Linked DNA regions of Pedobacter sp. W3I1. The protein of the gene in region 1 binds, or shares a complex with, the protein of each later gene. Links are inferred from orthologs where the notes say so. Each region holds a gene or a part of one and is shown on either strand. Other genes may lie near its edges.

The links. The genes of interacting proteins can lie anywhere in the genome.
Region 2: the proteins of trxB (region 1) and trxA are in contact, whole or in part, in a crystal structure (PDB 1F6M), measured with the Escherichia coli proteins. The link is inferred for Pedobacter sp. W3I1 from one-to-one orthologs.

The regions. Positions count from the first base shown.
Region 1 is NZ_JAUSXN010000001.1:2,810,301-2,815,186, forward strand. Bases 1,091-4,000 are described here. They hold trxB (thioredoxin-disulfide reductase), read left to right. Parts: upstream 1,091-2,022; coding sequence 2,023-2,979; downstream 2,980-4,000. In the rest of the region: QF042_RS11750 (hypothetical protein), read left to right, coding at 1-460; QF042_RS11765 (beta-N-acetylhexosaminidase), read left to right, coding at 4,792-4,886.
Region 2 is NZ_JAUSXN010000001.1:5,020,386-5,025,163, forward strand. Bases 1,315-4,116 are described here. They hold trxA (thioredoxin), read right to left. Parts: upstream 2,975-4,116; coding sequence 2,654-2,974; downstream 1,315-2,653. Other genes in these bases: QF042_RS20510 (PQQ-dependent sugar dehydrogenase), read right to left, coding at 1,315-2,526; dnaE (DNA polymerase III subunit alpha), read right to left, coding at 3,131-4,116. In the rest of the region: QF042_RS20505 (DUF58 domain-containing protein), read right to left, coding at 1-844; more of QF042_RS20510, read right to left, coding at 1,309-1,314; more of dnaE, read right to left, coding at 4,117-4,778. UniProt on the Escherichia coli protein: Participates in various redox reactions through the reversible oxidation of its active center dithiol to a disulfide and catalyzes dithiol-disulfide exchange reactions.

The DNA of each region.
Region 1 (4,886 bases):
AAAGCTGTTTTTTCTTGAAGAAATTTCTGAAGATAACTTTATCAGTGCAGGCGCTGAACAAAGGGTTTATCGTTATGATGATTTCCACATAATCAAAATCAACGATTCTATATTTTACGAGTATTGGCTTGATTATTTTAATAGCCTTCTTATCCACAATTATTTTTTTAGAGCAACAGCTTACATCTTTTTAGGTTTTAAATTTATTGATGATATACTTTGTGCTGTTGTTAAGCAAGAGTTTATTGTGGCTACAGAAATTACAGACTTAAATGTCGTAAAGCAATTTTTATCTTATAATGATTTTAATAATAGCCGGAACAATGATTATATTAATAGCAATTTAGGTGTTATTTTCGAAGATTTGCATGATGAAAATGTACTTTCAAGAAATGGAATTTTATATTTTATCGATACCATTTTTTATCTAACTGAGGGTTTTTATTCAAGTAAAATCTGATTATTATGATTTTTTTTGCTACCTAAGCTATCTTAGCACATCCGAGTTTTAGCAAAAAGTTCCTTTATTTCTTAGTGGTGGAAAAACAATTAATATTATCTTTAAACATGAAAAATATTTGCCTTTTTCTTAGTCTAATTGTTGTACAAATCAATCTTTTTGCCCAAAATTCGAATAAAATTCATCAAAATGCGATTGTGATTGATACCCACGGAGATATACTCTTCAATCAGATCAAATCGGGTATCGATATTGGCAAACTTCAGTCTAAAGGTAATTTCGATTTAGTGCGGGCTAAACAAGGTGGGTTGGATGTTCAATTTTTCTCCATTTGGTGCGATGAAACAGGTGGATATGCTTTAGCGAATCGGGAAATAGACTCACTTTATAGTTTGATCAAAAGATATCCTAATCAAATTCAATTGGTAATAACAGCGAAAGACTTAGAACAGGCTGTTAAACAACAAAAACTGGCTGCAATGATTGGCGTAGAAGGTGGGCACATGATTGAGAACCGATTAGATTATATTGATAGTTTAGCCAGGCGCGGAATGGCTTATCTTACTTTAACCTGGAACAACAGTACAGCATAGTCGAGTTCTGCGGCCGAAGAGACCTCGGGTAAGGTGAAACCTGAAAATGCGGGTTTAAGCGATTTTGGAAAACAAGTAGTTAAACGCTTGAACAAACTCGGCGTAATGGTTGATTTATCACATGTAGGCGAAAGAACATTTTATGATGCCATCAAAGTTTCAACTAAGCCTGTAATTGTTTCCCATAGCTGTGCTTATGCATTAAATCCAGTTCCGCGAAATTTAAAAGATGATCAGATTAAAGCTGTCGGCAAAAATGGTGGGGTAGTCTGTATTAATTTCTACAGCGGTTTCTTAGACTCTACTTTCAGCACCAGGCAAAAAGCTTTCTTTGCAAAATATGATAGCGAGCTTAAAACATTGAGCACTAAATATGGCAGGAGCAATGCAATAGATACCTTAATTTATAACCATCAGGCGGATGCTGATGCTACACGGCCGGCAATATCGCTATTGGTTAAACACATTAATCATGTAGTGAAATTAATTGGCGTTGATCATGTTGGCTTGGGTGCAGATTTTGATGGTGCCGAATCTTTTCCTTTAGGGATGAACAGCGTAGCCGATTATCCCAAAATTACCGACGAATTAATAAAAAACGGATACTCGGAAAGCGACATTAAGAAAATCCTGGGAGGTAATGTAATCCGGTTGATCAGAGAAAACAAAGGAGGGTGATTTTTGTACTGTTGGCTGTTACCATCTGGCAGTTATATTGTGCGGTCAGATGTTACCATCTTACTGGTAAAAAAATCATCACACATATACGTAATCAGTATCAGATGGTAACATCTGACACCACAAGTATCATCCTGAAGCATCTAATGTGCCTGAGCACTAAGCGCCAAACGCCATGCACTTTGCGCTCCACTGTTAATAAGTAAACTATGTTGACAATGTGCACTTGCCAGCAAATATTTAAAGCATTAAATTTGCGCTACGATTAATGAATTTCAAACACACAATATAATGTCACAAGAAAACGAACACGTTCAGTGTTTAATTATAGGTTCGGGTCCTGCAGGTTATACTGCTGCAATTTATGCTGCCAGAGCTGATTTAAAACCAATTATGTATACTGGTATGCAAGCTGGCGGACAGCTTACACAGACTACAGATGTAGAAAATTTTCCAGGCTATCCACAAGGAATTATGGGACCAGAAATGATGGAAGATTTCCGCAAGCAAGCCGAGCGTTTTGGTACCGATATCCGTTTTGGTTATGTAAGTTCCGTAGATTTCTCTTCAACACCACATAAAGTAGTGGTTGATGAAATTAAAACCATTACAGCTGATACCGTAATTATTGCTACTGGAGCAACAGCTAAATGGTTAGGTTTGCCAAGTGAGCAACAATACAATGGTTTTGGTGTTTCGGCCTGTGCCGTGTGCGATGGTTTCTTTTTTAAAGGACAGGATGTTGCCATTGTAGGCGCTGGAGATACTGCAGCTGAAGAAGCAACTTATTTAGCAAAACTTTGTAAAACTGTGCACTTATTGGTGCGTAGAGACGAGTTCAGGGCTTCTAAAACTATGGTTAGCCGTGTATTGGCAACACCAAATATTGTGGTGCATTACAACACCGAAACACAAGAAATTTTAGGTAACGGCAAAAATGTAACTGCCGTTAAAGTTTTAAATAACAAAACAGGTGTTGAGTCTGATATCGCAGTAGAAGGTTTCTTTGTGGCTATCGGTCACAAGCCGAATACTGATATTTTTAAAGGTCAGTTGGATATGGATGAAACTGGTTATTTAGCTACCAAACCAGGTTCTACTTTAACCAATATCGAAGGCGTTTTTGCCTGTGGCGATGTGCAGGATATGTATTACAGGCAAGCGGTAACTGCTGCAGGCTCTGGATGTATGGCTGCGCTTGATGCCGAAAGGTACTTGGCTGCTAAAGAACATCCAGTAGAAGCTTAAAAATAATTTCAAAAATATTTTGAAGAAGAGAAATCAGTAATGGTTTCTCTTTTTTTTGTTAAAATCGTCATCTCGACTGGAACGCAGTGGAATGGAGAGATCTATCAGAAGGAGTTCTAAGAGACGGCTTCTCTTTTTTGATTGATGTTTTTTGGAGAGCAATTGCAGTTGCTCTTTTTATTGTCAGTCCTGCTTTACATTTCAAGTCCGCTCCCGATGAAAAATCGGGATTGCGGGCTTTCCATTGCAATCAGGTCTAAATTACTTGGTTTTCTGCTACTATTTAAGTTGAATAACGTGATGCCTAGAATACTTCTTTTGCGCTTTGCAACCCCAAATAGTTAAACAGGCTGTGCTGTCTAAACCCGATCAAAGCGGGATGCCGATATTTCCATCGGCAGAAGCGGGAGCGGGACTGTCATCAACCAAATGCTTCTGTACCTGATTTCCAAAAAAAGTAGTCGTCATCTCGACTGAAACGCAGTGGAATGGAGAGATCTATCAGAAGGAGTTCTAAGAGATGAGTTCTCTTTTTTGATTGATGTTTTTTGGAGAGCAATTGCAGTTGCTCTTTTTATTGTCAGTCCTGCTTTACATTTCAAGTCCGCTCCCAATGAAAAATCGGGATTGCGGGCTTTCCATTGCAATCAGGTCTAAATACTTGGTTTTCTGCTACTATTGAGGGTTGAATAGCGTGTTGCTTGGAAATTATTCTGCGCTTGTAACCCAAGATAGTTAAACAGGCTGTGCTACCTAAACCCGATCGAAGCGGGATGCCGATATTTCCATCGGCAGAAGCGGGAGCGGGACTGGCATCAACCAAATGCTTCTGTACCTGATTTCCAAAAAAAAGTAGTCGTCATCGACCGGAACGCAGTGGAATGGAGAGATCTATCAGAAGGAGTTCTAAGAGACGGTTTCTCTTTTTTGTGATTGATGTTCTTTGGACAGCAATTGCAGTTGCTCTTTTTATTGTCAGTCCTGCTTTACATTTCAAGTCCGCTCCCGATGAAAAATCGGGATTTCCATTGCAATCAGGTCTAAATACTTGGTTTTCTGCTACTATTGAGGGTTGAATAGCGTGTTGCTTGGAAATTATTCTGCGCTTTGCAACCCAAAATAGTTAACAGGCTGTGCTACCTAAACCCGATCGAAGCGGGATGCCGATATTTCCATCGGCAGAAGCGGGAGCGGGATTGTCATCAACCAAATGCTTCTGTACCTGATTTCCAAAAAAAAGTAATCGTCATCTCGACTGGAACGCAGTGGAATGGAGAGATCTATCAGAAGGAGTTCTAAGAGACGGTTTTTCTTTTTTGTGATTGATGTTTTTTGGAGAGCAATTACAGTTGCTCTTTTTATTGTCAGTCCTGCTTTACATTTCAAGTCCGCACTCGTACCTCGCTTGCGGGCTTTCCATTGCAATCAGGTCCAAATACTTGGTTTTCTACTACTATTTAAGGTTGAATAGCGTGTTGCTTGGAAATTATTTTGCGCTTTGCAACCCCAAATAGTTAAACAGGCCGTGCTGCCTAAACCCGATCGAAGCGGGATGCCGATATTTCCATCAGCAGAAGCGGGAGCGGGATTGTCATCAACCAAATGCTTTTGTACCTGATTTCCAAAAAATACTAATGTTTCCCTCATAAATACATTATCAAAAAACCGCCTTATAATTAATGTTTAGATTTATGTGTGTTATGTAGTGCAGTCAAACGGTTGATCTTGATTGTAACAAGAATGTGGGATTTATAATATCTCCATAATCTCTATCTTGGTTCAAATAATCAAAATAGCTATAAAAACTACAACATGAACAAAGCATTATCGATTTTTATTGGAGTATTAATCAGCACAAGTGCATTTGCGCAGAGTGATCCCAACCTGGGTATCATACCTGCACCGGC
Region 2 (4,778 bases), 2.2 Mb from region 1 along the record:
TTAAGTCGATTTTATATTGGGCACACTTTAGCGCAATTTGCTGACGATAAGCAGAAATTGCCGCTGTATAATTTTCTTTTACCTGATTGGTATGTACTTTAATTGTTTCGCCGGTTTCCATATCGATAAACTGGTATGGGCGGTTCTCAAAATTGAACTCAACTTCTTTTGATTTATCCACTACGTTAAAAACCACCACTTCATGTTTGTTGAATTTTAAATGCTGCAGGGCATCAAAAAACTCGTCCGTTTTATCCATACTGGTCTGCGTATTAAATAAATCGCTGAAAATAATAACCAAAGAGCGTTTATGAATTAATTCGGCTACCTGATGCAAAGCTTCGCTCAAATTAGTTTGCGCATTTACCTTAGGCTTGTGCAGCAGTTCTTCTAATTGTGTAAATAAATATTTTTGGTGTACAGTAGTCGACTTTGCCGGCGAATTCAACAGTATTTCATCTGTAAATAAGCTTAAACCAAAGGCATCGCGCTGTTTCTTCAACAAATACATTAATGATGCAGTAGCCTGTATAGCGAAAATCAGTTTGTTATTTTTAGGTTCAGGAAAATACATTGATGAGGAAACATCAATCACAAACTGACAACGCAAATTGGTTTCTTCTTCGAAACGTTTACTGTAAAGTTTATCAGTTTTGGCATATAATTTCCAGTCGATATTTTTAACATTATCGCCATTATTATACTGACGGTGTTCGGCAAATTCGACTGAAAAGCCATGAAATGGACTTTTATGCAGTCCGGTAATAAAACCTTCTACCACTTGCTGTGCAAGCAATTCTAAATTACCATAGCTTGTTTCGTTTTCATAGTTTACAGCCTGCATAGGGTAAAGCTAATAAAAGATTTATTAAAAAACTTGTAAAAATCTATCAGGTTTGGGTGGAAAAAATATATTTTATCGATAAGCATGGTTTAGAAGTACATAACATTTTTAAGTGATTTGGAAAGCAACTGTAGTTCCGTTTAGGCTAGTACAGCCCCGCCCCCGCTTCTGCCGATGAAACCTGTGAAACAAGCAAGCACACAATAAAACAACAAAAATAAGTGCTTAAAATCGGCATCTTGCTTCGGTCGGGTTTAAGTGGCACCTGCTGTGCTCCTATCCATAGTAAACAAACCCGATTGCAGTGGTAGCTGCCGGCTTCACGCCGGCACTACAAACGGAAAGCGGGACTGAAAATGCTATGGAAAACAGAACCCTCATTTCCAAAAACGAATAAAATGGTTTAAAACAAAAAAATCCCGAACTCTAATGAATTCGGGATCAATATTTTATAATTACCTAATTTATTTCTTAGCTATTCTAAACAAATGTCCATTATCGGTTACCGAATAAAGCGCTCCGTCCTTTCCTTCTACCATATCGCGGAAACGTTCGCCTTTACCTTCCAGCAATCGCTCTTCGCCAACAATTTTATCATCTTTTATCATCAATCTGATAATATGCGAACCGCCTAAACCGCCTACAAATAAATTTCCTTTCCATTCTGCAATGCTGTTACTATTGTAAAACGCAATACAACCTGGTGAAATACTTGGATTCCAGTAGTAAACAGGTTGCTCCATCCCTTCTTTCTGTTGAATGCCATCGCCCACTTTTTTACCGCTATATTCAGTTCCGTAGGTGATAATTGGCCAACCATAGTTTTTGCCCGGTTTAATAATATTCACCTCATCGCCTCCTTTAGGGCCAAATTCGGCTTCCCATAAATCTCCGGTTAACGGATTAATGGCCAAACCATCCGGATTCCGCAATCCGTAGGCATAAATTTCTGGTTTTGCATCTGCCTTGCCAGCAAATGGTCCATTCGCCACTGCTTTGCCATCGGTGGTAAGGTGTAAGATTTTACCCAGAGAAGAATTTAAATACTGCGCCTGGATTCTGATATCGCTGCCGGAACGTTCGCCTGTACTTACAAATAAATTGCCATTTTTATCGAAAACAATTCTCGATCCGTATTGCAGTTTACCTCCATAAGCTGGTGTAGCCCTGTAAATTATGGTTTGGTTCTCTATGGTAGTTTCATTAGCTGCCAATTTACCTTTGGCAATGGCCAATAAAACACCTTTATCCTGGGGCTCTGAATAAGCCCAATAAATCATCCTGTTTTTAGCAAAGTTCGGATCTAAGGTTACATCCAATAAACCGCCCTGGCCTGAAGGATCTACCTTTGGTAAACCGGTTATCTTTTTGCTTAATTTCCCATCAGGCGTAAGGATCACCATTGTACCCTGTTTTTGTGTAATTAAAAAACCACCATTTGGAAGAACTGAAATGGCCCATGGATTTTCTAACTTTTCGTTAATAATCGTAATATCCAGCGGGGTTTTGGTTTTTACACCTGCGATTCGGGTTTGCCCTGCAAATGCCGGTTTATAATCAGCTGAGGGTTCGTTAGTTTCAACAGGGTTCTGCGCCGATACACATGCAATATTTGCACAGTTTAGCGTTAAACCTGTCAATAAAATACCTAAAGTTTTATTGTTAAATAAGTTAATAGACATGATTGTTAGTTTTTTATTAAAGAAACAAAATTATGTTTGCAATAAAAAACCCAAATCCATCAAATGAACCTGGGGTTTTAAATATGTTACAAGCCTTTAGGCTTTGGTCTTCTGCTTTAAGCTTAAACTAAGCCAATTGCTTGTTTAATTTTTCTGCTAATACTGATTTTGGAACAGCACCAACTTGTTTGTCAACAACCTGACCATCTTTAAAGTATAATAAAGCCGGGATGTTACGGATACCAAATTGCATTGAAATTTGAGGGTTGTTATCAACGTTCACTTTTCCAACTACCGCTTTACCATCGTATTCTTTTGCGATTTCTTCTACTACCGGACCAACCATGCGACAAGGGCCACACCATTCTGCCCAAAAATCTACTAATACGGGTTTATCTGATTTTAATACAAGCTCCTCGAAGTTTGCATCTGTGATTTCTAATGCCATAATTATTTTTTTTATGTTCAAATATATGTATTCAATTGTAATGCCAACCCATCTGTAATGTCAATTTGACATTATTTTGAGGTAGAGGGCTTAAAGGTGAAGGGTATAAGGCTTAGGCGGCTTTAACCTTCCACCTTAAACCTTCCGCCTCATACCTTAGTTTAGCTTGTAATTTACAACATTCAATCCAAGCAATTGTTCCAAAAACTTATTGCTTGGATTTATTTTAAGATTTTTCGATGGCATATCCAACATAATCTCCTTTTCTCTATCAAAAATAGCAAAGTTAAGTTGGCAGTTTTGCTGCTCAGAGTTTGCCTTATTGTCTGCTAGTATGGCTTCAATCTCGCGCATCAGCTGATCGTTAACCCGCTCAATCGGCACCTGGATAGTTAAACTTTTCGCTAGTTTATCCCTTAGTTCAGACATTAAGTTAATGGCGGTGATTTTAAATTCCCAATCTCCGGCTTTACCGAAACGCTCACCAACCCTGCCTCTAATCTGTAAGAAATATCCTTCTGTTAAAAACGATTTAAACTTTAAAAAATCTTCCCCGAACAAGGCCATTTCACTTGCATCTTCATAATCTTCGAAAACAAAAGTACCAAAGGGCTTACCTGTTTTGGTAATCCTTTGCGATGCTGTGACTACGAGTCCGCCTACACAAAGCTCACGGTTTTTTAGTTTTTCGAATTCGGCCAATATTTCTTCGTTGTTATCGCCCATACGCACCTTATTAATGATACTCAGCTGTTTAACACCATGTGTACAGAATTTATCGAGTTCGAGTTTATAATTGTCTAAAGGGTGGCCGGAAAGGAAAATCCCGATAGCATCTTTCTCGTATTTTAACCTGTCCATTAATGCCCATTCTGGTGAAACTGGCAAACTTGGTTCTAAAATAAGGTCAGCTTTAGAGCCCCCGAACAAGGAAGCCTGTGAGGTACTTTCGTTGTTCTGAAAATCGTTGGCATATTTAATAATCTTTTCGATACCATTCATTTTATCGTTCGGGCCGATATAAAAATACTGCGCCCTATGACCTCCAAATGCATCGAAAGCACCGCTGTATACAAAACTCTCGTAAGCTTTTTTATTTACAATACGCGTGTTGGAACGCTTGGCGAAATCGTACACATTATTATAGGGTCCGTTTGCCAATCTTTCTTCAATAATACTCTCTACTGCCTTTTCACCAACACCTTTTACTGCCGACATCCCAAAACGGACTTCGCCTTTGGCATTTACTGAGAATTTGAGATCGGATTCGTTAACATCGGGACCTAATACGGTAACACTCATCTGTCGACATTCTTCCATGAAGAAAGCCACCTGTTTAATATCACTCATGTTGTTCGACAGTACCGCAGCCATATATTCAGCAGGATAATGTGCTTTTAAGTATGCGGTTTGATAGGCAATCCATGCATAACAGGTAGAGTGCGATTTATTAAAAGCGTAGGATGCAAATGCTTCCCAATCTTTCCATATTTTTTCTAAAGTTGTGGCATCGTGACCTTTCTCGGCGGCTTGTTTCACAAACTTTGGTTTCATTTTATCCAGAACGTCTTTCTGTTTCTTACCCATCGCCTTACGCAGCACGTCGGCCTCACCTTTGGTAAATCCAGCCAGTTTCTGCGATAAAAGCATTACCTGCTCCTGATAAACGGTAATTCCGTAGGTTTCTTTCAAATACTCTTCACAGGCATCTAAATCGTATTTAATCTCTTCTTCACCATTTTTACGGCGAACGAAACTCGGGATGTACTCCATTGGTCCCGGGCGATATAATGCGTTCATTGCA